DNA from 3 places in the Vibrio toranzoniae genome. Region 2 is predicted to be linked to each of the others. Evidence: riboswitches for the same ligand, from Rfam matches in the RefSeq annotation. Region 2 holds a riboswitch; each other region holds the start of a gene.
The links. Region 2 has a riboswitch for thiamine pyrophosphate ahead of thiB (thiamine ABC transporter substrate binding subunit). Riboswitches for the same ligand answer to the same signal wherever they lie in the genome.

Region 1: it holds a riboswitch for thiamine pyrophosphate, as region 2 does, so the genes downstream of both, thiD (bifunctional hydroxymethylpyrimidine kinase/phosphomethylpyrimidine kinase) here and thiB (thiamine ABC transporter substrate binding subunit) in region 2, are expected to answer to the same signal.
Region 3: it holds a riboswitch for thiamine pyrophosphate, as region 2 does, so the genes downstream of both, thiC (phosphomethylpyrimidine synthase ThiC) here and thiB (thiamine ABC transporter substrate binding subunit) in region 2, are expected to answer to the same signal.

Annotation. Positions count from the first base shown of each region.
Region 1 is NZ_AP025515.1:1,335,366-1,345,328, forward strand. Features, by position in the region: gene OCU50_RS20290 (helix-turn-helix domain-containing protein) at 1-437, shown strand, start outside; gene OCU50_RS20295 (DMT family transporter) at 515-1,453, shown strand; TPP riboswitch at 1,530-1,641, shown strand; gene thiD (bifunctional hydroxymethylpyrimidine kinase/phosphomethylpyrimidine kinase) at 1,738-2,631, shown strand; gene OCU50_RS20305 (ABC transporter ATP-binding protein) at 2,621-3,400, shown strand; partial or broken gene OCU50_RS20310 (ABC transporter permease) at 3,519-4,253, shown strand; gene OCU50_RS20315 (ABC transporter substrate-binding protein) at 4,374-5,330, shown strand; gene tenA (thiaminase II) at 5,339-6,019, shown strand; gene thiM (hydroxyethylthiazole kinase) at 6,047-6,832, shown strand; gene OCU50_RS20330 (methyl-accepting chemotaxis protein) at 6,978-8,921, opposite strand; gene thiE (thiamine phosphate synthase) at 9,184-9,798, shown strand; gene OCU50_RS20340 (LysR family transcriptional regulator) at 9,845-9,963, opposite strand, start outside.
Region 2 is NZ_AP025514.1:2,782,355-2,792,317, forward strand. Features, by position in the region: gene thiP (thiamine/thiamine pyrophosphate ABC transporter permease ThiP) at 1-952, opposite strand, end outside; gene thiB (thiamine ABC transporter substrate binding subunit) at 1,066-2,058, opposite strand; TPP riboswitch at 2,112-2,231, opposite strand; gene OCU50_RS12595 (flavin prenyltransferase UbiX) at 2,275-2,898, opposite strand; gene mpl (UDP-N-acetylmuramate:L-alanyl-gamma-D-glutamyl-meso-diaminopimelate ligase) at 2,936-4,294, opposite strand; gene fbp (class 1 fructose-bisphosphatase) at 4,564-5,574, shown strand; gene OCU50_RS12610 (gamma-glutamylcyclotransferase family protein) at 5,674-6,015, opposite strand; gene tamB (autotransporter assembly complex protein TamB) at 6,086-9,844, opposite strand; gene tamA (autotransporter assembly complex protein TamA) at 9,841-9,963, opposite strand, start outside.
Region 3 is NZ_AP025514.1:3,098,661-3,108,623, forward strand. Features, by position in the region: gene OCU50_RS14110 (aminopeptidase P family protein) at 1-500, shown strand, start outside; gene thiH (2-iminoacetate synthase ThiH) at 656-1,783, opposite strand; gene OCU50_RS14120 (thiazole synthase) at 1,791-2,555, opposite strand; gene thiS (sulfur carrier protein ThiS) at 2,558-2,767, opposite strand; gene OCU50_RS14130 (HesA/MoeB/ThiF family protein) at 2,764-3,546, opposite strand; gene OCU50_RS14135 (thiamine phosphate synthase) at 3,536-4,828, opposite strand; gene thiC (phosphomethylpyrimidine synthase ThiC) at 4,828-6,777, opposite strand; TPP riboswitch at 6,908-7,006, opposite strand; gene crcB (fluoride efflux transporter CrcB) at 7,069-7,452, opposite strand; gene OCU50_RS14150 (multicopper oxidase family protein) at 7,552-8,934, opposite strand; tRNA gene OCU50_RS14155 (tRNA-Trp) at 9,147-9,223, opposite strand; tRNA gene OCU50_RS14160 (tRNA-Asp) at 9,284-9,360, opposite strand; rRNA gene rrf (5S ribosomal RNA) at 9,428-9,543, opposite strand; rRNA gene OCU50_RS14170 (23S ribosomal RNA) at 9,684-9,963, opposite strand, start outside.

The DNA.
Region 1 (9,963 bases), on a different replicon from region 2:
AGAAGCAGTTGGAGCATCAAGTAGACAGTGGTATTGAATCATCAATTTTGGATGTATTTTCATTGCTGTTAGAGCAACAACAAGTGAGCAAGAGCATTGACCCAAGAATCCGTGCGGTGCAAAGGCTCATTGCGGATAATTACGCTCAACAACTATCTATTTCACAGCTGGCAGAAACGGCGTGCTTGAGCCCCACTCAGTTTAAGAAACGCTTCAAAGAGTGCCTTGGTATCAGCGCGCTTAAATACATCACTCGATATCGTATGGAGAAAGCGCAAGCCTTGTTAAGCCATACCGATTTACCGGTTCAATTGGTTGCAGAAAACGTCGGATATAGTGACATTTCTGCGTTCAGTCGCCGCTTCTCTCAGCACTTTGGAATGTCTCCAAGAGCGTTTTTAGGTTCGATGAAAGAGAGTCTTTCGAAACAACAATAGCGTCCTTTTAGCAAACTAATTACTTAGCTTATTCACTATTATCTATTTCCGAAATGAAAATAAACTGGGTAATAGCAATGAATCTCGCCATCAATCGCGTTAACGAATTCCAAATGGGCACTTTAGCCATCTTGTTTGCTTCTGTCTTGTGGGGGACAACAGGCACTGCCGCAAGCTTTGCACCTGATCTCAGTCCATTAGCGATTGGTGCTTTCTCTATGGGCTTTGGTGGCCTAATGCAAGCGGGCTTGGCGTATCGAAAAATCCTATTCGCTTTCGACAAACTTTTGCAGAACAAGAAGCTGTTGGCAGTGAGCGCTTTGGCTTTGGCGGTTTATCCTTTAGCTTTCTATTCTTCAATGAAATTATCAGGCGTAGCGATTGGTACCGTCGTTTCGATTGCTACTGCGCCGTTCTTTTCTGCTCTCTTAGAGTGTCTTATCAGCAAAAATAATAACATCACCAAACGTTGGCTTACTAGCTTTGCTATAGGTGTGATTGGGATCGGGTTGCTGGTGTTTTCAGAGTCGGCATCGGTGAGCAAGTCCGATGATGATTTGAAGTTATTAGGCATAGCTTTAGGCTTGGTTGCAGGTTTGTGTTACGCCATTTATTCGTGGGCGACAAAAGCTCTGATAGACAAGGATATTGAGTCGCAAGCAGCAATGGGCAGCATTTTTGGCTTAGGTGCAATGTTGCTGCTACCAACACTCTGGTTTACTGGAGATAACTTATTCGCATCAAACATCAATAGTTTGGTCATGGGTTACTTGACGTTAATTCCTCAGTGCTTGGGTTACATCGCTTTTGCCTATGGCTTACGACATGTGACTGCGAGTAGTGCCAATTTGATTACCTTGCTTGAACCCGTTGTTGCCGCAGTACTCGCCGTGTGTATTGTGGGTGAACTTATCCCATTTACGGGATGGTTAGGTATGGTTTTGATCGTGCTGTGCTTATTTCTTCAGTCACAACGACGCAAAAATGAATCTAACTCATTGTTAAATATGACTTAGTTGAATTTTATTCATTCGTGATTCTTATAATTGAATAAAAGGAGTATCTCAGTTGCAAGAGTGCTGTTACTATCGCTATCAATAGTCGGGGGGCATATACCTTAATTGGTGTTTGCTGAGATCGTTATTCGAGACCCGTTGAACCTGATTCAGTTAACACTGGCGTAGGGAACTATAAGCACTCGATCTACGTCTGCATCCATGAAAGCTTTCATGAGTTTAATGCGGCATTTTCTCCGGTCAGTGTTGGTTCTCCTACGTCTTGCAAGATAGTAGGAGCGACAATGACACACAGTTCTATTCCACCAGTTTTAACTCCAAGAGCCTCAACTTGTCAGATCCCTATTGACAGTTCGATTCGATCAAACACTCCAATTGTTTTAACCATCGCGGGCTCTGACAGCGGCGGCGGCGCAGGTATTCAGGCAGACATCAAAGCCATGTCTGCAACCGGTAGTTTTGCTTGTTCTGTGATTACCGCTATCACTTCTCAGAACACCCAAGGCGTTTCTGCCATTTTTCCTATCCCGCTCGACCACGTAACAAGTCAATTAGATGCTGTCTTTACTGATCTTAATATAGTGGCGGTAAAAGTTGGTATGTTGGCTGATTCGCAAATCATCAAAATTGTCGCGGATAAAATTAAACAGTACCAACCCAAGTACCTCGTCATTGACCCTGTAATGGTGGCAACCAGCGGTGACTTGCTGCTAGAAACCTCTGCCATTAGTACATTAAAGCAAGAGCTGATTCCGCTGGCTGACATCATTACGCCTAACTTGCCGGAAGGCGCGGCACTGACAGGGAAAGCCGTGCCTAAAAGCGAAGCTGAAATGCAGGGCATGATTGAAGACCTACGCGCACTGGGTGCCAAAGCCCTTCTTCTCAAAGGCGGCCACTTAGAGAAGGATGAGAACAGTAACGATCTATTGATTTTGCCAACCACATCGGCCCTGATTAGTGCGAAGCGTTTTCCTACCCAGAACACTCATGGCACGGGGTGCACGCTCTCCTCTGCTATTGCTTCTTTCTTGGCTCAAGACAACACGCTTGAGAAAGCTGTCGAACTAGGAAAACAATATATTTCTCACGCTATTGCTCATGCTGATGAACTTCAAGTCGGTGAAGGCCACGGCCCAGTACATCACTTTTTCGTTGGGCACGGTAATGTCCGCTAATAGGATTGGTGTTCAACTCAGCAACGCGACCTTGCGCTACCGCGATAGTGAGCACGCCACCTTATCGGGGCTGTCGCTTAGTTTAAACGCGGGTAAGTGGACGGTGTTGCTTGGGCGAAGTGGCTGCGGGAAAACTACCGTGTTGCGTTATCTCGCAGGTTTACTAGACGACAAGGTAGATTGGCACGGCACATTGGAAACGTCCGATGAACTGCCTTTAACGGATCGCATTGCTTACATGGCGCAGCAAGATTTGTTGCTGCCATGGTTGTCGGTTATCGACAATGTGTGCCTGAGTCATCGTTTTCAAAATTCCGCAGCCAAGCATCAAAGCCAAGCATCCAATAAACAAGCTCAAACCAACCAAGCATTGGATTTGTTGACTTCGGTTGGTCTGGCCGATTACGCGAATGCGATGCCAGATCAATTGTCTGGTGGTATGCGTCAACGTGTTGCTTTGGCTCGAACTTTAATGCAAGACAAGCCCGTCGTGCTGATGGATGAACCTTTCTCTGCGCTGGATGCGGTAACAAGGCATAAGCTACAAAGCTTAGCGTGTGAGCTGTTAAGAGATAAAACCGTTGTGTTGATAACGCATGATCCACAAGAAGCGGTGCGTTTGGCGGATAACTTATATGTGTTGCAAGGTATACCTGCGAGCGCCCAGTCATTATCTGTGCCTAATACAGCGACACCAAGAATGTTAGACGGTAAATGTGCTGAGTTACAACAAGCGATTTTAGAGCAGTTGGAGCGTGACTATGAATGATCTAACGCGAAGTGAAGCTGTGGCTAGCTCAAAGATAGAAAACGTAGCAGTGCAAAGCTCAGGGGTAGAAAGTTCAACCGAGACACAAACCAAACTTGCTCACCCTCGGCAGATGAGTCCCGTTATGCGGTTGCTTATCAGCAGTGCTGTGATTCTTGGTTTATGGCAAATGGTGGTGGTTATCTTCGAGATGCCGAGCTTTATTCTGCCAGCGCCTGCAGAAGTCTTTATTAAACTAATCGAACGCTATGATGTGTTACTCAAGCACACTTGGGTGACTGCGCAGGAGATCTTACTTGGTCTATTGCTCGGTTTATCCATGGGGCTGTTTTTCGCCCTGCAGATGTTGATGTTCGAACCGCTAAAACGTTGGCTGTTGCCTATCTTAATTGCTAGCCAAGCGATCCCGGTGTTTGCGATTGCGCCAGTGTTGATGCTGTGGCTGGGCTATGGCATCGCCTCAAAAGTCGTGATGGCGGCGATCATTATCTTCTTCCCCGTGACGACCTGTTGCTATGACGGCCTGCGTAATACACCGACAGGTTATCTTGATCTCGCCAAGACGATGGGCGCATCGAAATGGCAACTGCTTCGTCACATCCAACTGCCTGCTGCGCTGCCAACATTAGCGTCTGGTATTCGTGTGGCTGTGGTTATTGCCCCAATTGGCGCCGTTGTCGGTGAGTGGGTGGGCTCTAGTGAAGGGTTAGGTTACCTAATGCTACAGGCCAACGCGCGCATGATTATCGATGAGATGTTTGCTGCCTTGTTTATCTTGGCGATACTGTCTATCTCGCTCTACTTCATCACAGACAAATTACTTAAAAAAGCTATACCTTGGGAGAACCAGTGATGGTTCGCTCAATAACTCTTTGTTTAATAAAGCTTCGCTCAAGGCTATTTATCTAAACAACACCTCGTTAAGAATTAGATCGACAAACACAATAATAATATTCAAAAGGAAAGGTTAACTATGAAAAATACTAAATTGGTAGGTGCAGTGGCATTGCTTGCTTCGTTGATTTCAGGTCATGCATTGGCAGATTCTGAACAAAAGAAACTGACACTGATGTTGGATTGGTTTGTGAACCCGAATCATGGCCCAATTGTGATTGCTCAAGAGCGTGGCTACTTTGCTGACCAAGGCCTAGCGGTTGAAATCCAAGAGCCAACCGACCCAAGCACGCCTGCAAAATTGGTCGCGGCAGGTAAGGTCGATTTAGCGGTAACTTACCAACCTAGTTTAACCATGGATGTGGCAGCGGGCCTTCCTCTAGTTCGTGCATCAACCCTTATCGCGACACCACTAAACACACTAATGGTGCTGGATAATGGTAAGAACGATTCGTTAGCGGATCTGAAAGGTAAGAAGATCGGTATCGCGATTGCGGGTAACGAAGAAGCGACGATCGGCACCATGCTAGCGCAAGAAAATATTGCGTTTACCGATGTGCAAACCATCAATGTCGGTTGGGCACTGTCGTCTTCACTGGCATCGGGGAAGGTAGACGCAATCTGGGGTGGCTTGCGTAACTTCGAAACGAACCAGTTAGCACTTGAAGGCTTTAAAGCGAAAGCATTCTTCCCAGAAGAGCACGGTGTGCCCGCTTACGATGAGCTGATCTTTGTGGCCAACGCAAAGCAGCGCGATGATGAAGCGATCAAAGCGTTCAACAAAGCACTTGAACAGGCAACCACTTACATTGTGAACCATCCACAAGATTCATGGAGAGAGTTTGTGGCGTATTCACCAGATACGTTGAACAACGAACTTAACCAACGTGCATGGAACGACACACTGACTCGCTTTGCACTTCGCCCTTCAGCCGTGGACATGAAGCGTTACGATGATTACGCGCAGTTCATGTTCGACAAAGGCATTATTAAATCACTACCAAAAACCGCTGATTATGTACCGACTTTTGACTAAGGAATCTCATGAAATATCAAGACTTAATCCAAGCCTGCCAGCAAGATTGGCAAGACTACACTGAGCATGATTTTGTTAAAACGCTGGCAAACGGCACTCTCGCTCAGCCATGTTTTCTGCATTACTTGAAGCAAGATTTTCTGTTTTTGAAACAGTATGCTCGCGCTTATGCATTGGCCATTTACAAAGCTAAAACTTTGGCTGATATGCGCCGTGCACTGCCAAGTGTTCATGCTTTACTCGATTCTGAAATCTCTCACCATGTGACGTACTGTGGTCAGTGGGGCTTAACGGAATCTGATTTGGAAAACGAGCCTGAAGATTTCGGCACTGTCGCTTACACGCGTTACGTTCTAGACGCGGGTATGACGGGTGATCTTGTCGATCTTTATGCGGCACTGGCTCCGTGTTCAATTGGTTATGCCGTGATTGGTAAAGCGCTATTGGAAAGCAGCGATACCGTATTAGAAGGCAACCCATACGCGAGCTGGCTACAGCTGTATGGTGGAGAAGAGTTCCAGTCTGGCGTTGAAACGGGCGCGGAATATTTCAATCAGCTGCTTGCTGAAATTGATCTCAACAGCGAGCGTGGTCAGAACATCGTTCATATCTTTAAAACGGCAACGCGTATGGAGGTGGCTTTTTGGCAACAAGGGCTGAATGCTCTTGATAGCTCACCAGCCGTTTAAAGCGCTTTTAACGAATAAGGATTTCCCATGCTAACTGAACAAATCATTCAATCGCTTCGCGCAGTACGAGAGCAAAAGCCACTGGTGGTGAACATCACCAACTACGTCGTGATGAACAATACGGCGAATGCTTTGTTGGCGATTGGTGCTTCTCCTATCATGGCGCACTCGCAACAAGAACTGGCTGAGATGATGTCATTCTCTGGCGCTTTGGTGATTAACATTGGCACGCTAGACAGTGTTTGGACGCCGCGAATGTGTTTCGCGGTTGAGCAAGCGAATGCCAACAACAAGGTGGTGATTCTTGATCCTGTGGGTTGTGGCGCAAGTACACTGCGCACCGAGACTTCTCGTGAAATCGCACGTTTAGCGGATAAGTTGATCATTCGTGGTAACGCGTCTGAGATCATTGCATTAGCGGGCGAGCAAGCGCAGAGCAAAGGTGTGGATGCGCTTGATAGCAGTGATGCCGCATTAGACGCCGCAAAATGCTTAGCAGCTGAATACGGTGCGAATGTGGTGATTTCCGGTGAGACAGATTACGTTGTCACTAAAGATAGCGTTGTGACGTTAAACAATGGACACCCAATGATGCCGTATGTGACAGGCATGGGTTGTACCTTAACGGCATTGACGGGCGCATTTGCTGCTGTTGGAGATGAAAGTGGTTTGGCGGCAGCGGCGGTATTAGGCGTGGTTGGTGAAATCGCTGCTGAAAACTCACGCGGTCCGGGTAGTTTACAAATGAACGTGCTCGATGAGTTGTATCAATTAGACGAAGAGACTCTGATTCAACGCTTGAAGATTCAGTAGGCTCAATCTAGTTCTAAACTGATAGCTCTTAACTTCTAGCTTCTAACTAATAGCTATTAACTGAAAGAAAAGCCCCGACACTTATGTGCTAGGGGCTTTTAATTATTGGTTCAGAACTAGGTCAGCTGTGTTAAAGCTAGTTTTGCTAGGTTCTAAATCGATTCACTTGGCTTTCTAAGTGGTGAGCAACGTCGGTTAAGTCGCTTGCTGCGCCAGAAATACTGCTGACTGACTCTTGGTTGCTTTGCGCAATGGTATTGGCACCTTGCGCGTTTTCACCGAGTGACTTAGTCAGACAATCTTGTTCATCAACGGAGACTGCAATTTGGCTGTTGGCCTGATTCAAATCTTGGATGTGTTGGTTAATCACATGCAAGTTTTGAGAAGCTTGCTGCGCTTGAGTTGAAGCATCTGAAACCGTGCTGTGGCTAACCTTAATGGATTCTAAGGCATCTTTAGCGCCACGTTGTAGTGAGGTGATGAGTTCATCAATCTGGCTTGCTGAATCTTGGGTACGCTTAGCTAAGGTTCTTACTTCATCTGCTACTACTGCGAACCCGCGACCTTGCTCACCCGCACGAGCTGCTTCAATGGCTGCGTTCAATGCCAATAGGTTGGTTTGTTCAGATACACCTTTAATCACTTCAAGAATGGCACCAATGTTCATCGACTCTTTGTGTAGGTCGGTCACTTTCTGGCTGCTGACCTGCATGCTCTTATCGGCACTGCCAATTTCGTGCAGCGTTTTGTCGACTTCTTTTAGACCCATCGCGACATTCTCGGTCGCTTGGTTTGCAACTTGAGACGCGTGGTTAGCGCTTGCTGCAATTTCTGATGTACTGGAAGCCAATTGATCAACGGCTGATGAGATATTGATCATTTCACTGTTCAACTGTGTCGCGTTGGTCGAGCTGTTATTGGTCACTTGATTGAGTGATTCGGACATCTCGCCAATGCGCACACTAGAATGGTTCACTTGGCCGACAATATCGCGCAGAGATTCAATGGTGATCTCCATATTGGTCAGCAGTTCGCCAATCTCGTCTTTGCTCTCTATGTTTACTTCAACATTCAGGTTACCTTGAGAAAGCTCGTTGGTGATCTGTTTAACCTGCGCGATGCCTTTGGTAATAGAGCGAGTCACCAGCACGGCGCTTGTCATGCCAATGACCAGAGCAACCCCCGTAAGCAAGATGATGATTTGAATCGAGCGTTTTTCACTGGCTTGCAATACAGGCGTGAGCGCTTGTTTCTGCTGTTCTAGAATACTTTGAGCATCGGCCACTGCGATAGCCAAGCTGTCGCCAATTGAGGCGAGGGTCGCGGTTCTTTGGGTGTTCTCAATCATCTGTTGATGAACTTGTTCAAAGCCTTTTGCATACGCTTCGCGCTGGTTAGTGAAGTCTTCAATTAGCTCACTTTGATACGGCGATGATTTAAGAGATTCAATATCACCTTCGATTCCTGGAAGTGAGTATTCAAAGATATCTTTACCGGCTTCATAGGCTTTAAGGTCATTGTTGTTTGAGTAACTGAGCACAGTGATCTTCGCTGCGAGGAAGTTCTCCATCAACATACCCGCGTACAAGCTCGCGTTTGGATCGTTGTTGTTGTATGACTCATACAACAAGCTCTGAGCGGCTTTTAGTGCGTTGGTTTCTCTTTTGACCATCTCTACATTTACCAATTGGTCAATGAGGTGCTGACTCTGTTTCATTGAGCCATAAGCCGAATCAAATGCCGCAACGTTGTCCTGTACTAATTGCAAGCTCGATAAGCTATCGGTGTTGGTGGTCGTTTGGATTAAGTTGTTCAGCAGCTCATCAATCGCGAGTTTGCTTGATTGATAATTCGCCTCATATTGCTCATCCAATGATTCTAAGTAGCGTTCAGAGGCCAAACGCATCTCAAGAAAGTCTACTTGAATGTTGCCTGACAATGTCGCCTTGTGGCTAAGGTCACTGTATTGGCTAAAGCCATTCGACAAGGTTTGAATACCTTGGTAACTCACAAAGCCTGAAATGACGAAAAAGAGCAAGCAAATGGCATAACCCAGCTTGATCTTGAGCGCTATAGAAAGGTGGCGCATAACTATCCCTATATTTACCTGATTCCTTCATCGCTGAGTATTCCATAAAACAGCATTCTGGGCATGCTTGAAGTGAATATTTTGTGTAATAAGTAATGCTTTAGTTAAAAAGTTCAGGTTTTTCGGCATGCTCTCAACGAGTTGCGTATTTGATGGCGCGTGTGTAATTGAGTTTATTAAGTATCAACTAGCATGCACATTATGCGATTTATCGGTAAAATAGTAGAAAATCAATTTTAGAAATCAACGCCAAAGGCACGCTATGAATCCTTATAAACTCTACTTGGTAACAGACGACCAACAAGATTTAGCGACACTTAAGTTCGTGGTTGAACGAGCGGTCGCAGGTGGCGTCACTATGGTTCAAGTAAGAGAAAAGCATGGGGATGTAAGAGCTTTCATTGAGCGTGCAAAAGCCGTTAAGTCGGTTTTAGCCGGAACGAGTGTACCGCTGATTATTAATGACAGGGTGGACGTTGCATTGGCTGTGGATGCTGATGGTTTACATTTAGGGCAATCGGATATGCCTGCAGTGTTGGCTCGTCAGTTGATTGGCCCAAACAAGATTCTTGGGTTATCGATTGAGACCGATAAGCAACTACAAGAAGCCGATAGCTTGCCGATTGATTACATTGGCCTCAGCGCGCTGTTTGCTACACCGACTAAGACAAACCTAAAGAAACACTGGGGTTACGAAGGCATTCAAATGGCGTTGGATAGCACTAAGTTACCAATCGTCGGCATTGGCGGAATCAACGAATCGAACATCCCTCAGCTTACTGAAACGGGCATTCATGGGCTAGCATTAGTATCAGCGATATGTCACGCCGAAGACCCGAAAGCCGCGACAGAGTATCTGTTGTCTCTTATGGAGTGATGTAGTGAAACTAACGACAATATTAACGCGTCGAACAATCAAGGTTTTAGCTTGCTTGCCACTGGTTGTACTGCAGTGAATAGCCCCCGAGTTTTTCAATTAAGCTAGTGAGCACGGGTCCATTGATGTGACTTCGTGAAACTAAACAACCCACTGGCGTGAGCC
Region 2 (9,963 bases):
TGCTCAGCACTATCAAAGCTTGTGAATTAATGCCACTGAATATGACCATGGCTAGTGGCGGCAATACCAGCATTGAGACTACGATGATCCAAAAGCTATCCCAAGCTTTTGACCACCAGCTGTCCTTAACCAGATATTTCTCTTCCGACAGTTGGCTGGCTGTTACGGAGATAGGTTTAGACAAGCGCTGAATACTCACCGCTAAGACACCACACAGCAGCATTTGCCATATTGCGAGTAGCGCGCCAGCTTGTAGGTCAAAGTCGAATTTGATTGCTTGATAGATGGCTAGCTCAATGGTGGTTGATTTCGGACCACCACCCAACGCCATCACGGTAGCAAAGCTGGTGAAGCACAACATGAAGACCAAGCCACACACATGCGGCAATTGCTGTCTGAGCCTCGGCCATTCAACCCATTTAAATTTATTCCAATGACTCATGCCTAAGTGGGCACACAGTTTATGCTGCTCGGTAGGCACAGTATCTAACGCTTGCAAAAGTAAACGACTGGCATAAGGCAGGTTGAAGAAAACGTGCGCCAACAAAATACCATTCAAGCCATAAATCGAGAATGGTAGCTCAATGTCGAAGTTCGCCAAGAATTTAGCTAACCAACCACTGTTGCCGTAAATCGCCAGCAAGCCAAATACACCGACCAACACAGGTAGAACTAAGGTCGACGCGAACAGCCTTAACAACAAAGCGCGCCCAAAAAACTGTCTGCGACACAGAGCGTGTGCAATAGGTATGGCAAAGCCAACACTCAGCAAAGTTGAGAGTGTCGCTTGATAAAAGCTGAATTTCGTTACATGCCAATAGTAAGGATCGGACCATACTTGGCTGATATCAAGAGAAGGGGCATTGCTAAGCAATGCCCCAACTGCTGAAACCACGAAGGCGGTAATGAGTATCGCAACCCAAACCCCGACCTTAGGTGTTTTCTTTATCATAAATTGATTTTTTACCGTAAATGGTTCATTCCAAACATCACGAATGAACCTTAAAATACAGAAAGCTAGTTTTTTAAAAATACGTTAGAAAGCTCATTTTCTTAAATAGTCAGTTAAAAAGTAAGTGCACTCTGCCATTCACGAATCCAAGGCTTACGCTTCTCGGCGATTTCTTCAGAGCTAAAGCTCAACGCTTTCTGCGGTACTGTTAGCTGCTCAAAACCTTTTGGTAGCTCGACACCCGTAACTGGATACATCCAATTACCTGTAGGCATCGCCGATTGGAATTCATCACTTAGGATAAACGCCATAAACTCATCAGCAAGCTTTTCGTTCTCACTGCCTTTAACCTTAGCGGCTACTTCTACTTGAGTGTAATGCCCTTCTTCGAAGCTCGCTGCTGCGTACTTAGAATCACTTTCTGCAATGATATGATAAGCCGGAGACGTAGTGTAAGACAGAACCAAGTCAGACTCACCTTCTAGGAACATAGAGTAAGCTTCAGACCAGCCTTTGGTTACCGTCACGGTTTTCTGAGCCAGCTTCTTCCAAGCTGTCGTTGTGTCATCACCGTAAACCGACTTCATCCATAACATCATGCCTTGACCAGGTGTTGAAGTACGTGGATCTTGGTAAATAACCTCCAGATCATCACGCTGCTCAACCAGCTCTTTCAAACTCTTAGGCGGGTTTGCTAATTTCTCTTTGTTATAGATAAACGCAAAGTAACCAAAGTCATAAGGTACAAAGGTGTTGTCATCCCAACCATTAGGCAGTGTTACCGATGACGTATCAACCTTGTGTTCCGCCAATAATCCCGTTGCTTTCGCTTCAGCCATTAAATTGTTATCTAGACCTAACACGATGTCAGCTTTGCTGTTGCCGCCTTCAAGGCGTAAGCGGTTTAGAATAGACACGCCATCTTCTAGCGCGACAAAGTTCACATCACAACCACACTTCTCTTCAAATGCTTTCTCTACGGCAGGACGAGGGCCCCAATCCGCTGCAAAAGAGTCATAGGTGTATACGGTCAAAGTGTTATCTGCAGCAAAGGCAGAAAAAGAGATCGCTGTAGAAACAGCAAGGGTAGTTAATGTGAATTTCACTGGACGCTCTCCATGGTCTGAGCGGCACAGGTTTGAGGGAGGAGAACGGTAGAGGTTGTTCCTAACTCAATTCCTACGCCAGCATTATCTGGTTCAGGTTTACGGGTCCCAAGCGCCTGCTTGATCTCAGCTTGCATTCATTATTTGAATGGTCAGCTCCCCGATGAGTGTTCAGAATTGTAATTCGAATTTTAACAATAAGCCATCAAGTTTGGATCAATTACGTTGATCGTAGCCCCAACGTGGCACTAAACCTTGCTCGATACCAAGATGGTCCAGAATGCGCGCCACCATAAAATCAACCAAGTCTTCAATCGACTTAGGTTGGTGATAAAAGCCTGGAGCCGCAGGCATGATCGTCACGCCCATGGTTGAGAGTTTGTGCATGTTCTCTAGATGCAGAGTAGAAAATGGCGTCTCACGCACCACCAACAACAGTTGGCCTCGCTCTTTCATGACGACATCTGCTGCTCGTTCAATCAGGTTATCCGATAAACCATGAGCAATTGACGCTAAACTTCCCGCAGAGCATGGACATACCACCATCTGCTTCGGCGCAGCAGAACCAGATGCAACCGGTGAGAACCAATCATCTTTGCCACACACCATCAACTTTTCTGAGTCGCAGCCTAGATGCTTAACTAAGGCTTGTTTCGCCGCTTCCGGCCCAGCAGGTAACTTAAGTTCATGCTCGGTCGCTAAGACTACTCGCGCTGCCGACGATATCATCAAATAGACCTGATAATCGGCCGCCAAAAGGCATTCAAGTAAACGCAGTCCATAAGGCGCACCAGATGCGCCAGTGAAAGCAAGAGTTATCGCTTTATCGTGTTTTGTCATGTTCTCAATTACTTCAAATTATAAAGTCGTAAATCAGTTAAGCTTTGAGTGCCAATCCATCCAACAGCTTTTGATGAATACCACCAAAGCCACCGTTACTCATTACCAAGATTTGGTCACCCACTTGTGCCTCTGAGACAATTCTAGCAACGAATGCATCCATGTCATCACTTACATGGGCGGGTTGATGGCACGCATCGGCAACATCTTGTACAGACCAATCAATGTTATCCGGTTGGAATAAGTAGGTAGAATCCGCCTGTTTGAGCGAATCAGCCAAGGTTTCTTTGTGCACACCACGCTTCATGGTGGCAGAGCGAGGCTCTAGAACGGCAATGATTTTTTTCGTGTCGACCTTATTACGTAAACCACCAAGCGTAAGTTCAATCGCCGTTGGATGATGAGCAAAATCATCATAAATAGAGACACCAGCAACCTCACCTTTAAACTCCAAACGACGCTTGGTATTGATGAAGTTCGCCAGCGATTCACACGCCAAATCAGGCGTCACACCCACATGTCTGGCTGCCGCAATCGCCATCAAAGCATTACTAACGTTATGATCACCAACCAAATCCCAGTCGACGGTTCCAACACATTCGCCTTGGAAGTACACCTCAAATTTAGAGCCATCTTTAACCCGCTTCTTGGTATCCCAATCACCAAGCTCACCACTCGATTCAGTCTCACTCCAGCAGCCTCGAGATAAAACATCTTGGATAGCCGTGTCTTGCTTCGGTGAAAAAATGCGGCCGTTGCTTGGCACAGTACGCACTAAATGATGGAACTGACGCTTGATCGCTTCAAGATCATCGAAGATATCGGCATGATCGAACTCTAGGTTATTCATGACTAAAGTTCTTGGGTGATAATGAACGAACTTAGATCGCTTATCGAAAAAAGCACTGTCATATTCGTCGGCTTCCACCACGAAGAACATGCTTTCACCAAGACGAGCAGAGATACCAAAGTTACCCAACACACCGCCAACTAAAAAGCCCGGCGCATAACCACAGTCTTCCAAGATCCAAGCCAGCATGCTGGATGTTGTGGTCTTGCCATGCGTGCCGGATACCGCCAGAACCCAACGGTCATGGAGCAAGAACTCTTGCAACCACTGCGGGCCAGATGTGTATCTAAGGTTATTATCCAATACATACTCAACACACGGATTACCACGGCTCATCGCATTACCGATGACCACAAGGTCTGGCCTTGGTTCTAATTGGCTAGGGTCGAACCCTTCAATAATTTCAATCCCTTGAGACTCCAACAAGGTGCTCATTGGAGGATAAACATTCGCGTCACTACCGGTAACCTTGTGACCTAATTGACGAGCCAATACCGCAGCACCACCCATGAAGGTGCCACAAACTCCTAAGATATGAATATGCATAAATTGCTTCCAAACGCTTGGCTAAATGAACCATGTCTAAATCAAACTACTGCACTCATTATCATGAAATGGCAATTAAAAGCGAGTAGCAATGCAAAACAAATTAAGTCGACATAGTAAGTGAGATCTGTGTCGCTTAGTTCATTACCATTAAAAAGATCTAAGCCGTAGAATTTAGGTAAGTGTCTAGATGAATAAAGCCCACACAAGAGGCAAGTTCTACAGTGCTCAAATCCCCCCTAATATTCAGAGAAGTTTAAGGAAATAACATGTCTGAGATGCGCACCCTTGGTGAGTTCATTGTTGAAAAACAAAGTGACTTCCCCCATGCAAGTGGTGATCTATCATCCCTTTTGTCATCAATTCGCCTTGCTGCAAAAATTGTTAACCGAGAAATCAACAAAGCAGGTCTTGTCGACATTACTGGCGCTGTTGGTACAGACAACGTTCAAGGTGAAGAGCAACAGAAGCTAGACCTTTACGCGAACGATAAATTTAAAGCAGCTCTTGAAGCTCGTGACCAAGTTTGTGGTGTAGCAAGTGAAGAAGAAGACGAAGCGGTAGCCTTCAATAAAGAGCTCAACAAAAACGCAAAATACGTTGTTTTGATGGATCCACTTGATGGCTCTTCAAACATCGATGTGAATGTATCGGTTGGTACAATTTTCTCTATCTACCGTCGAGTATCACCGATTGGTACCCCACCAACACAGGAAGATTTTCTACAACCTGGCCACAAACAAGTAGCCGCTGGTTACGTGATTTACGGCTCTTCAACCATGTTGGTGTATACAACAGGGGCAGGTGTAAATGGCTTTACCTATGACCCATCACTGGGTACATTCTGTCTATCTCATGAAAATATGATGATTCCAGACAAAGGTAAGATCTACTCTATCAACGAAGGGAACTACATCCGCTTCCCAACAGGTGTGAAAAAATACATCAAATACTGTCAAGAAAGTGAGCCTAGTGATAACCGTCCATACACGTCACGTTACATCGGCTCTTTGGTTTCTGATTTCCACCGTAACCTACTTAAAGGCGGTATCTACTTATACCCAAGCACAGAAAGCCACCCTCAAGGTAAGCTACGCCTGCTTTATGAGTGCAACCCTATTGCCTTCATTATGGAGCAAGCTGGCGGTATCGCTTCTGATGGTGCACAGCGCATCATGGACATCAAGCCAACAGAATTACACCAACGTGTACCATTCTTTGTCGGTTCAAAGAACATGGTGAGAAAAGTAGAAGAGTTTCTTGAGCTTAACCGAGACTAAACCTCTCATTAACTTCTCAAAATAACGTCATTAAAAAGCCAGCATTCACATGCTGGCTTTTTGTAGGATATTGAGAATATAGAGCGACTACGGGTTGTTCTACTTACACCAGTCACCCGAAAGTATTTCTTTATTAGCGGTTAGCTCAAGTTGATACAAATATACCCACGCTAATCCAAATGTGGTCTCTATTTGCTCGCGACGATACTCAACCGGGACATCCTCTAGCCGGTCAAGCGAGGCTAGAACTTCATCGTTAATGACATAGACCTCGCCAACAACACTTTTACTTCCACAAGTTAGAGCTGGATACGCCCCTAAATCGAACAGAGCAAATTCCTTAGGAGTATCAAAGCGCCCCAACAACTCGCAATCCTGCACATAGTGGTGATTGGACTGGCCTTGTCTCAAGGTGCCATAGACGAACACAAGATGCTGCATAAACCCTCCATAAGCCATTCATCTCTGCTATTCAATGAATGGCTAAACACTACTCTCGACCTAAACTGCTCTACTCGAACTCAAATTGATAGAGAAGGTCTACGGCACTGTCTAGGCCAGATACCGCTTCAACATAAAGGTCCTGCATTAATCGGTAACGAACGGTAAACTCACCTAAAGAGTTAAAAATACCGACACCATACTTCACCTGCAAGCCAGGCAGAATGTAGCCACTGACAGTCACTTGAGAGTCATCACCTGAACCGGCAGTATCCAGTTGTAAATCTTGTACACCAAATGCCTCACCGATTTCGCCAACAACCTTACCGCTTTTCGCCAGACTCAAGCCAATTAAGGTTGTCGTCATCGAGCCATTCGACTCCCCATCGATATCTTGACCACGCAAAATATAAGACAGCGCGTTGGCTTGCGGCATTGCAGGGTCAGAATAAATCTCGATGGCTGGCTCTGCCGCAGGGCCCGTCACTCGAATCCCTGCGATCACGTCATCCTGAGTATTATCCGGATTACGTATTGCATTTATCGCTACATATGGCTGATCTGGCGGTCCATTCATCAAAATTTTACCCTCTTTGATCAACAGGTCCTGTCCGAATGATCGGTAAGTACCACCCACAATGTTTACTTCACCTGTGATAAACGGCCCTTGGTCTTTTTGAGCGACATTAAGCTTACCGACTAAACCGCCTTCTAGGCCGAACGCAGAAAGTTTAAAGTCATCACCGATAGAGATATTAATATTGGTCATCACATCAAATGGGATCGTGTCTTCGCTTTCCGGCTCAAGGTCTTTATTCAAGATAACTTGATCAGAAGAGACGCCAACGGCTGACGGTGGTAAGTCTTCGACAACAATGCGTCCCCATGGTAATGCAATATCACCAGTGATTTTTGCCAATTCTGGGGTGACATCAATGGTCATATCAGGGACGACTTTCACCTTAACCATCGGTGGGATATCAACCATCAACTCATCAGCGAAAACTCTAACGTTAGAGTGCCATGCTTTAAGATCTTGCCAATCCCCATTCCCCTCTATATCAAGGTGACCATCAGGCGTTTCAACATTCGCATCCAGTTTTGCACTATAGCCATCAAAGTCGAGGTCGATACGGCCACCTTGAACATCAATAGGCGTTACATCACCTTTAACTTGAATGCCATCAACAGAGAACTGACCAAAAACTTGAGGATGCATCAAAGCACCTTTTACTTTTAAATCACTCTCAAGGTCGGCCTTCAATAAGCTGTATTCACCGAGAATCGGCTGTAAGAAATCCAGGTGGAAGGTCGTCAACTTAATGGCCGCATCAACCATTTTATCTTCTGCGAGAATGTCCGGTAATGACACCGTGCCAGACAGGTCACCATTGTCGGAAACATCCAACTTAAAATCGGCATCCAGTTTGTTGTCTTTCAGTTGGGCATTCAATGCAATGCTTTCCCAACCCAGTGTGATTGGCTCACCCACTTGTTGAACAACCTGACCTTTCGGCATATCAACGCTTACCGTAACCTCAGGCTCACCTTGCTCCGACCATTTAGCATGAGCGGTCGCATTCACTAAGCCCTGTAGTTGCGTCTCTTTAGGCACAAAAGCTTTAATCTGTTCGAAGTTGAATTGGTTGATCGCCAATTTCGCCTCACCCGATTTTCCGACACGAACGTCTTCATCCAAACACACGCTCGAACCCGATTGTTTCCAACAGTGCGCTTGAACATCGGCAAACTGCTTATCGACATCCGCCTTTATTGCGACAGGTTGATCTAACACCCAAGGGCCTTGCTGAGTGGTAATTTTGACTCTGTCTAACGAGCCATCCCAAATAAGAGAAGGCTTTTGAATCAATTCACCAGAAATCGCTAAGCTTGTCGACACGATGTCAGATATCACATCAAGTGTTACCGTATGCTTCTTCTCACCGCCACTCACCGTTAAGTCGATACTTTCAACGCTTTGCTCTTGATAGGTTAAGTTCTTGGCTTTTAATACAAGATCAGCTTGAGCTTCAGGTAATGGTAGGGGAACCACAGAGCCATTGAGCGACAACGACTCAAGTGTTGCCTCGCTATTCCAATCAACCTTATCGACATTTAAAGCAAGATCGACCTTCGGCTCTTTCGTTGGGCCGCTCAGTTGGATGTTACCAATCACTCGACCTTTCAACTCGGGGATACTTTTTAGAAGATCAGGGACGTAAATTTCAACGCCCATGTCCCATTGTTGATCAAGCTGACCCAAAGCCTTGATTGAGTTAACACCGTGAGCCAAACTCAAACCACTGGTCTTCAGTTTAGGTTCACCGCTCGCACTGCGATCCGACGCCGACAATTGGCCTTCGATATCCAGAGGATATTCTCGCAAGATCCCTTCAATATCCAACTTAGGCAGCTCAATCGCCCAACCTCCCGCTTCGGTCAATTCACCCGAGGTGACGATGCTTCCGCTAATGTTACCTTCGGCTTCTGGCCACTGGAGGCCAGGTTGAATATCTTTGAGCGTCACATCAGCTTGCCAGTTAACGAGACTCTTCCAATTCGCTTTAACGACACCGTTAAGTTCACCGCCTAGCGTGTTCAGCTTAAGACGCTCGAGCTCAATCTGTTCCGTCGTACCTTTACCCTGTAGATCGATGGCTAACTCAGGAATCTCCTTACCATCGGCTTCACCTTTAAGTTGAACATTGAAACCATCTAGTGAACCATCGGCTTTGAATTGCTCAATTGTCGCTTGGTAATCGCTTTTTCCGGTAAGGGGCCACTGCGCTTGCCCGCCCTCTAAAAGAAGGTCAAATGGCAGAGTCGGCTCTAAGGGTTGAATATCCCCAGACAACTTTGCCTCAATCAATTCAGAAAACTGAGAATCTAGGTTTAGCTTGGCAACACTCCCTTGTGCTTTCAGTGATAATTTCTGGCCTGCTAGGTCGGTTTCTTTAACCAACGCATCCAAAGAAAGATCTAACGGGTAACCTTCTTTCAGCTCAACCTTTACTGCAAGATTAGCGCTTGCTTGTGGCATATCGAGTTCTAAAGTTGAAACATCGACCGTATGTTTGCCTGCCTTAGCTTCGAGACCAAGGTGGTTGACGATAATTGGCGTTTCTTGATCTAAAGTGAAACGGTTTAGGTCAAAACGCTCCAGTACAACCTGTAAAGGAATCCAGACTTCAGGCAGCTCGATCGCTGTTTTAGCGGTTGATTCTGGCTCGACCGCTTCTGCTTGCGTTTCTTCTGTCGACTCAGCAAGTTTAACTTTCAGATCATTGAATAAAGTTGGCGATACCGTCAGCTTTTCACCCTGCATGCTCAGAGCTGTAGAGAACAAGCCCCATTCGATTTCATGACCTAAGATATTCAGTTTAATATCAGACAAAGCGACGCGATTGATCACTATAGGTAAAGGTGTTTTCACCGATGTCACTGGCGGAGCCGGTTCTGTTTCTTCTGTAGAGGCAGGAGGCAATTCAGTCAATGCGAAGTCTAAACCTTGAATCGTTAAACGGTCGACACACAACTTAGGGTCGAGTAAACAGCGAGGATTAATAGCCAGTACCAATTTTTTAACTTTGGTATCAATATGAAGGCTATCATCTTTAAACTTCACATTATTAAGCGTAAAGCTTGGGAACAGTGCCCCTTTGGTGCTTTCCACTTCAAGTTGTGGCAATGCTTTTTCAGCGCCCCATAGCACTGTGTTCAACCCTGGGTTAGTGAACAACACGAAACCGAGCAAGGCTATCAACAACAGCAAAATAGACGTCAATGAAATCGACGTCCACTTAATGCATTTGCCCATCACTTTGATCATAATTCTGGCCCTAAACTAAAGTGCAGTTGGAACTCATCGCCTTTCTTCGCATCTAGACCCCAAGCAAAATCTAAACTCACAGGACCAACAGGCGACGCCCAGCGAACACCCACACCAGT
Region 3 (9,963 bases), 320 kb from region 2:
AAGGTCACATCGGTATTGCACGTGCTCGTTTCCCACAGGGTACTCGTGGTTGCCAACTGGATATCCTAGCGCGTCAGCACTTATGGGCTGAAGGGTTCGATTACGATCACGGTACTGGTCACGGTGTTGGGCATTTTTTAAGTGTTCATGAAGGTCCGCAAAGTATCTCTAAAAAGCTGGTTGACGTACCTCTTGTTGAAGGCATGGTGTTATCAAACGAACCGGGTTATTACCGTGCTGATGAGTTCGGTATCCGTATAGAAAATCTAGAGCTGGTTGTTGAGCTTCCAACTCAAGGTGACTTCTCAGTACTGACTTTTGAATCACTAACGCGTTGCCCTATCGATAAACGCAACATCAACGTCGATTTGCTAACTCGACCTGAACTGGCGTGGCTCAACGACTACCATCAAAAAGTATGGCACGATCTTAGCCCATTAGTTGAAGGTGATACGTTGGAATGGTTGCGCCAATCAACGACTCCATTAGCTCACGCATAAGGTTTAGCTAGCTTATTAACTGAACCAAAACGCACTTACTAAGTTAAATAAAAAGTGACAATAGAAAACGGCTACCTAACAGGTAGCCGTTTTTGTTTGTCTGTATCAATACATCTAAACTAATGTTTCACGTGGAACATTAGTTTAGATGTTAATTAGCCTGAGTAAGCGCTATGCCAATCGCGCCACACTGGATCAAACCCGCGTTGACGAATCATAGCCTCAACATCAGCTGCATTTCTCTCATCACTTATCTCAAACTGCTCAAGTTCTTCTTCGCCCGAAGCATAACCGCCAGGTTGGGTTTTCGAAGCCGCCGACATACTTGTTATTCCCAATGGCAACACATTGTCGCGGAACGTTGCAGACTCACGAGTCGAAAGGGATAACTCAACCTCTGGGTTTAACAATCGATACGCGCAGATAAGTTGAACCAACTGTTTATCGCTCATAACAGACTTAGGTTGTAGACCACCATTGGCATCTCCCCCCTCACAAGGACGAAGGCGCGGGAACGAAATCGAGTAACGAGTTTGCCAGTAAGTACGTTCTAGGTAATCTAAGTGAGCAGCAACAAAGAAGCAGTCGGTTCGCCAATCTTCCAAACCAATCAAGGCTCCAATACCTATCTTATCGATACCCGCCTTTGCCAATCGATCGGGAGTTTCGAGGCGGTACTCAAAATCCATTTTATTGCCACGCAGATGATGCTCCGCGTAGGTTCTTGGTTGATAGGTCTCTTGGTAAACCATCACCGCATCTAAGCCGAGAGTTTTAAGTTCTGCGTAATCATGCTGGTCAAGCGGTTGAACTTCCATCGCAAGGTAGTTGAATTGTTTTTTGATATTCGGCAACACCTGTCGGAAGTAATTCATTCCAACCTTAGTTTCATGTTCACCGGTGACCAACAAAACACTATCAAACTTCATCTTTTTGATAGCTGCACTTTCAGCATCAATTTCATCCAAGGTTAATGTACGACGCTTGATACGGTTCTCCATCGAAAAACCACAATACGTACACGCATTCGCGCACAAGTTAGATAGATACAAAGGAATATAAAGCGACATCGTATTACCGAACCGCTTACGCGTTAGCGCCAGCGATTGTTGTGCCATCTGCTCTAAGTAAGGTTCCGCTGCCGGAGAGATCAAAGCCTTAAAATCTTCTAAGTCTCGTTTGGGTTTACTCAACGCGCGTTCAACATCCGCCGCCGTTTTACTGAAGATAGACATACCAATGTCATCCCAGTTGAGTTGTTTAAATCGATCAACAAACGTCATAATAATACTACTCATCTAGGAATGAAGTTAGCGGGCTTGAAGCAACCGCGTGAGATACTTTTCCAGCGAGACCAGCAAGGTAAGCCATTCGACCCGCTTCGACTGCCAGTTTAAAGGCAATCGCCATATCAACAGGTTGTTGTGAGGCTGCAATTGCCGTATTCACTAACACAGCATCTGCACCCATTTCCATTGCACGCGCCGCATGTGATGGCGCTCCGATGCCAGCATCCACAATCACAGGGACGTTCGCTTGGTCGATAATGATCTCTAGGAAGTCGGCTGACGCGATTCCCTTATTAGAACCGATGGGTGCACCGAGTGGCATCACAGCAGCACAGCCTACCTTTTCTAAGCGCTTACACAGAACAGGGTCGGCGTGGCAATAAGGCAACACAACGAAGCCATCTTTCACCAACTGCTCAGCAGCGTTAAGTGTCTCGATTGGGTCTGGCATCAAGTATTTTGGATCCGGGTGAATCTCAAGTTTTAGCCAGTTTGTGCCTAGCGCTTCACGAGCCAAATGCGCAGCAAAGATGGCATCTTTTGCATTCTTCGCGCCAGAGGTATTCGGAAGTAGATTAACGCCAGCATCAATAATGGGCTGTAAAATATCATCTTGCTCAGAACGAATATCGACTCTCTTTAGCGCCATGGTTGCCAGTTGAGAACCGGAAGCCTCGATAGCACTCGCCATCAAATGCTTGTTTGCGAACTTGCCGGTTCCAGTGAACAGACGTGATTGAAACGTTTTATCTGCGATGGTTAACATGGTTAGCCCCCTGCAATAGCTTGGAAAAGAGAGATGGAATCACCTTCGTTGACGATGGTTTGTTGCCATTGACTGCGTGGTACAACCGCGTTATTGATAGCAAACACACACCCCAAATCAGGTAGCGATAGTGCTTGGATGATGTCTGAAAGAGACGACGATTGCGCGACCTGCTCTGGTTGCTCGTTTATAGAAATAGTTATGTGGCTCATTGTGCTTCTTCTTCTAGGTGTTGGATCGCAGTTGTGTGGCAAACCGGACATTCGCTATCTTGCGTGATCATTAGGTTTTGCCAGTTCATGGTCTGGCCATCGAACAGCTTTAGCTGATGCGTTGCGACTTTAAACTCGCCACCACTAATACGCTGAATAGCAGCAAGCGCTTGGAGATTACCTATAGTGCCGACCACTGGACCAATGATGCCGCTATCACTACAACGCGTTGTTTGTGGATGGTGCTCAAACGGGAAAATGCAGTGGTAACACCCTTTCTGATTCTGATAATCAAAGACAATAAATTGACCTTTCCAGCCGATTGCAGAACCCGATATCAAAGGTGTATTCGCTTTAAAACAAGCTCGGTTAACCTGCTGGCGTGACGCGAAGTTGTCAGTACAATCCAACACGAGATCAGCTAACATTACTTCTAATTCAAGTTGGCTGTCACTCATTCGTTGATTGATGGTTCTTACTTGGCTTCGGTCATTGAGCTCATTCAGTTGTTGTTTGAGTGCTTCAACCTTAGGTGAACCTAATTGGCTTTCCTTGAACGCTACCTGTCTCTGCAGGTTGGACGAATCAACACAATCGTCATCGACCAACACGATTCTTCCGACACCAGAAGCTGCGAGATAGAGAGCAGCGGCATTACCTAAACCGCCGCAACCAATCACCAACACATGGCTGTTTAACAGGTTTCGTTGCCCTTGCTCACCCACCTCAGGTAATGCAATTTGTCGTTGGTAACGGATGAACTCAAAGTCACTCAGCATAGCTAGGCTCCCGCATAACCTCATTACTCGTCATTGAAGACCTAGGAGCCATCAGCTTATCGAAGAATTCGATCACTTCTTGTGGGGCTTCCGCTAATGTAATCGCACGTACAACCGCTAAGCTCGATACACCACAATCCCAAACCTGTGCAGCTGTCGATTGGTCAATACCGCCAATAGCAACCGTAGGATAACCAGTAAGTTCTTCTGTGTATGGGATGGTATCAATTAGCTGCTGGTACAGAGATAAACGTACCAAGCCTTGAGGCTTTGATGGCATCTGTTTCGTCGTAGTCGGAAATATATGGCCTAATGCAATGTAGCTTGGATTGATTTGGACGATGCGCAGCAACTCATAATAACCATGAGTAGATAAACCGATCTTAATGCCCGCTTGGCTCAGTTGGGAAAGGTTTGATTCTTCAATATCCTCTTGCCCAAGGTGCACACCAAAAGCACCATGCTTGAGTGCAAGCTGCCAGTAATCGTTAATAAAAACCTGCGCGTTATGTTCTCGACCAAGTTCGATCGATCGTGCGACTTGTTGCTCTAAATCGGCTTGTTGAGGGTTCTTAATACGCAGTTGGACGGTGTTAATCCCAAGCTTAAGCAACCTTTCTATCCACTCAACGTCATCAACAACCGGGTATAAGCCGAGGCTATTCTTTGTTAACTCAGGGAAAGAAAGTGATATACCTTGGTTGGCCCAACCAACACTGATATCCAATCGTTCATCTTCTAGAACAGGGATAGGAAAATTTTGATAGTGTGTAGGCCATGTTCCACGTGAAACATTCGATGCAGCACGAGCTAAAACCAACGCGTCTTCCAATGGAAATTCCAACGCCAATAAAGTAAGTAACCAAGCAAAGTGGCCACGACTATCTAATTCTTGAGGAGCTGTTGTTTCACTCTTGATAACACGATTAACATCTAAGTGTGACCAGATATCTAACACAGCTGAATCATCGGAGACTCCGATATAGACGGTGTTCGAAGCTTGAGTCAAAGCAGCACACACATCGGTCAACGCAACTGAATTACTGTAATCAACAACATGGTTCAGTTGCGCTAACTGACACTCCGCCAATGAATCAATATCATGAGCAAAGCCAATAGATAGTGCCTGTTGAGCATCAACGATAGAGAAGTATCGAGTTGGGCTTACACCCAACTCAACTGCATCAGTTGCTAAACCTTGTCGTTTAGCAACCAATAGACAGTTTTGAACCTCCCCCGTTAACTCGATGTATTGAGATGGGATGAGAATCTTCACTGTCATTATTCCTCTAATTGAGCTTCTTTTGCGCCTACAGCAGGGTGATAGAGTTCAGAGCCAGTATCACGGAACTCTTGTGATTTTTGACGCATACCCTCCAACGGGTTATCTAGCATCTTAATCTCGATAGCCTGATCAGCCGCTACTTGTTCTGTGTCTTTCGCATACTCTCGAACTTCTTGAGAAATCTTCATCGAGCAGAACTTAGGTCCACACATAGAGCAGAAGTGAGCGACCTTGCCCGACTCTTGTGGCAGAGTTTCATCGTGGAAAGAACGTGCTGTTTCTGGATCTAAAGCTAGATTAAATTGGTCTTCCCAACGGAACTCAAAACGAGCTTTAGATAATGCATTATCTCGGATTTGTGCGCCCGGATGCCCTTTTGCCAAATCTGCAGCATGTGCGGCCAGCTTGTAAGTAATTAAGCCGGTCTTCACATCTTCTTTATTTGGTAAACCTAAATGCTCTTTAGGGGTTACGTAACAAAGCATCGCACAACCGTACCAACCTATCATCGCCGCACCAATGCCAGAGGTAATGTGGTCATAACCCGGTGCGATATCTGTCGTCAGCGGGCCTAATGTATAGAAAGGCGCTTCATGGCAGTGCTCTAACTGCTCGTCCATGTTCTCTTTGATAAGATGCATAGGTACATGTCCAGGACCTTCAATGATCACCTGAACGTCGTATTCCCAAGCCACTTTAGTTAACTCACCTAGAGTACGTAACTCTGAGAATTGAGCCTCATCGTTGGCATCTGCAATAGAGCCAGGACGCAGACCATCACCTAATGAAAGAGCCACATCGTACTTCGCACAAATCTCACAGATCTCACGGAAGTGTGTGTATAGGAAGCTTTCTTGGTGATGTGCAAGACACCATTTCGCGATAATAGAGCCACCACGAGAGACAATGCCAGTCACACGTTTAGCCGTCATAGGCACGTAGCGAAGCAGTAAACCTGCGTGAATAGTGAAGTAATCAACGCCCTGCTCTGCTTGTTCAATCAAGGTATCGCGCATCACTTCCCAGTTGAGGTCTTCGGCTACGCCATTCACTTTTTCAAGCGCTTGATACATAGGAACCGTACCAATTGGTACTGGGCTGTTACGCAGGATCCATTCACGAGTCTCGTGGATATTACGGCCAGTAGAAAGGTCCATTACAGTATCGCCGCCCCAGCGAGTTGACCATACTAGCTTCTCAACTTCTTCTTCAATTGAAGAGCTTACTGATGAGTTACCGATATTGGCGTTCACTTTCACTAAGAAGTTTCGGCCAATAATCATCGGCTCAGATTCGGGGTGGTTAATGTTTGAAGGGATAATAGCGCGACCTTCAGCAACCTCTTTACGTACGAACTCAGGGGTAATTTCTTTCGGTAGGTTTGCGCCAAAGTTATGGCCAGGGTGTTGATGGTTCAGTTGTTCATCAGCAAACTTCTGACGCCCCATGTTCTCACGTATTGCAATGTACTCCATCTCAGGAGTGATAACTCCCTGACGAGCATAATGCAGTTGAGTTACACATTGGTCGCCAGTAGCGCGACGAATTCTAGGCAGGTTTCCGTAACGAAGGTCGTCTAGGGTTTCATCTTCTAAACGTTCTTTGGTGTAAACAGAGCTTACATCATCGAGCAGTTCAGTATCGCCACGCTCTTCAATCCATTGCTCTCGCAACTTAGGAAGGCCGCTATAAAGGTCTATTTCATGCGTAGGATCGGTATAAACACCTGAGGTATCGTAGACATGAATAGGCTCGTTAGGCTCGAATACGGGCTCTTTTTTGCTGCCACCAACCAAGCTATCAGCGAGTGATATTTCTCGTACAGGTACTTGAAGGTCCTCTCGAGATCCTTGAATGTAAGCCTTTTTCGAATTTGGGTAAGGTTGTACGGATAAAGAATCAATGAAATTCTTCGCTTCCAGTCTTGCTTGTTTACGACTCGACATAGCATTTTTCCTTGGCTTTTAGCCATTATTTATAGGGATAAAAAATGCTTGACGGATTAGATGCTACAAGAGGGATCACGGTAAGAAATACAGTAGTGATCTGGAGATAGATCTCTAGAAGGTTTCTAGTTAGATATCTACTCTTGTTCCCTTCGCAGGTATTAGCCTGATCAGGTTCAACGGATCCCGAGTTAACGGTCTCAGCCATATGGCACTCCGACAAGTATGATCGAGTATATAAAAACGGCTTAGATAAACCAAGCCGAGTTGTTAACAAATCGTAAGAAAACTTTAAGACTTTATCAAAAGTTGGAAGCCGATCCATGCTGCTGAGATACTGAGAACCACATTTAGCAGTACATTGATCCCCATCTTAAAAAATGCACCCTGCTGCATAAGAAGCACGTTATCCATCGAAAATGTAGAAAACGTCGTCAGTGCACCTAGGAAACCTAGACCGATAATCTGTCTCCATGGTTCCGTTGCGAGTATCTCATTTTCAAATGCCGCAATAAGTAATCCCATGATAAAGGAACCAATAACGTTAACAGTTAGCGTACCATAAGGAAAACCACGCCCTAACATCACCACACATAACTCTGAAATCAAATAACGTGAGCAAGCACCAAATGCCCCACCAATGGCAATAAAACCTAAAATAGATAACTGACCCATGAACCCTCCCAAACAGTATCCCTACATTCTAACTTTACCGCCGATAAAAGCGAGGGTAGAAACTAAGAATATATGCGCAAATATTAAACGTTACAGGTGTCACTTAACTTCAATATATCCCATTAAACCCGTTTTCATGTGTTCTATAACATGACAGTGATACATCCAGCGACCAGGGTTGTCGGCAACAAATGCCGCTTTCGCTCGGCCATTTTTCCCAAGTAGCACAGTATCAGTATGGAAAGGTTCTTCTATTTTTTTTCCATCAAGTTCCAATACAGTGAATGTATGACCATGAATATGAATTGGGTGATGATATTGAGTGACGTTCTTAAGATCGAATATGTAGGTTTTGCCTAGGTCTAAAGTCGCCAACGGCTCAGGGATATTGCCTTTGCTCATCCCCTCCCATGCTCGTTTATTAGTAAGCCAAAACTTAGGCATGGACTTCCCATCTTTAGAAACTGGTGAAACCGCCCCTTCCCACTCGAACACAAAGTCGATCTCTTCAGCATTAGCTAAATCTAAATTGGGTACAGGATTAAGGGGTAAAGAAGGTAGAGAGCGACTCTCAACAAGGGAGGAACCTACAACTTCGAACTCACATAAAGAGAAAGGAAAACGCCCCTTCATTTGAAGGACGTTCACTCGCTCACCAGCTTTAGGTGCTATCAGACCGAGATCAACACGCATACCTGGGCCAATTTTGTGTTGAGTCAGCTTATAAGGTGTCTTTACAGGGTTGCCATCGATGGCAATGACCCATGCTTCAGCCCCTTCAATAGCAATCGGATAGGTAATCGTGTTATCAACATTAGCGATACGTAGCCTAGTCGTTGCATACTGCTTCAGTTGATAGGTGGGTTCATGTACTCCATTAACACTACTCCACTCACCAGGAGTGCCCATACGAGCACTGAGACGTGGGATCATTAAGTCTTTCCATTGACCTTGCTTGTCGATATGCCAATGTTTAAGCATCAATACGTGTTCTTCGTCAAACTGCACTGGAGTGCTTTCTTCTACAACAATAAGGCCAACCAAACCCATACCAAGCTGCTTGACGCTGTTCATGTGTGGGTGATACCAAAATGTGCCGGCATCTGGCGGTATAAACTCATAAATGAAGGTTTCACCCGGCATTATCGGTGGTTGGCTCAAGAAAGGAACCCCGTCCATTTCGATTGGAATTCGCAGACCATGCCAGTGAATGGTCGTTGGCTCTGAAAGCTTATTAGTAAAACGAATTGTGACCTTCTCACCCTGTCGACATCGAATCATCGGAGCAGGAATATGACCATTAAAGGCTAAAACATTGGTATCAAACCCCGCGACTAACTCAGCCGTTGAAGATTCAGCAGTTAAGTCATAAACATACTTTCCTTGTTCATCAACAGACCGCTTCATTGAACAAGCAGGTAGGACTATTAGTGCAGATATAGCGAGGGATGATTGAATAAACTTACGACGGGAAATATCCATATTTGTTGCCTTTTAGTAATAACGACTAAAATGTAACAAAATATTGAGAACAATTCTCATAAAGAAATTTAGTTTGTGCTATTTATTGTTTATAAAAGAAGCAAAGTAAGTGAGTGCTTACATTTTTAAGACTAGGTTTTATTAAAATAGGAATTATCGACTAAAAAATAGAAAGCAAAAAGGCTCTAGCATTTCTGCTAGAGCCTTAAATATGGCAGGGGTGGAGAGATTCGAACTCCCAACACGCGGATTTGGAATCCGCTGCTCTGCCAATTGGAGCTACACCCCTAAAACTTTATCTTACTTCAAATTCGAAAAAACCTCGCACTAGGCGAGGTGTTAGAATAAGTGGCGGAGTGGACGGGACTCGAACCCGCGACCCCCGGCGTGACAGGCCGGTATTCTAACCAACTGAACTACCACTCCGCAGTGGTCAACTCACTAAGTGAGCGTCCATATCTCCAAGTCGGTCAACCTAAAGATTTAATTTAAAGCCTGGCGATGTCCTACTCTCACATGGGGAAGCCCCACACTACCATCGGCGCTATTGTGTTTCACTACTGAGTTCGGCATGGGATCAGGTGGGTCCACAATGCTATGGTCGCCAAGCAAATTCTGTTTAATTGACGCCTCAGCGACAATTAATAATTCGGAAAGCTGCGTCTCTATTCAATAGAGCAATAAAAGTCTCTTCAAACGCATTCAAGGTCTGGTCTTTCTTTGAGTCCACAAAACCCCTTGGGTGTTGTATGGTTAAGCCTCACGGGCAATTAGTACAGGTTAGCTCAATGCCTCGCAGCACTTACACACCCTGCCTATCAACGTCGTAGTCTACGACAACCCTTTAGGACACTTATAGTGCCAGGGAAAACTCATCTCAAGGCTCGCTTCGCGCTTAGATGCTTTCAGCGCTTATCGATTCCGAACGTAGCTACCGGGCAATGCCATTGGCATGACAACCCGAACACCAGAGGTTCGTCCACTCCGGTCCTCTCGTACTAGGAGCAGCCCCTTTCAATTTTCCAACGC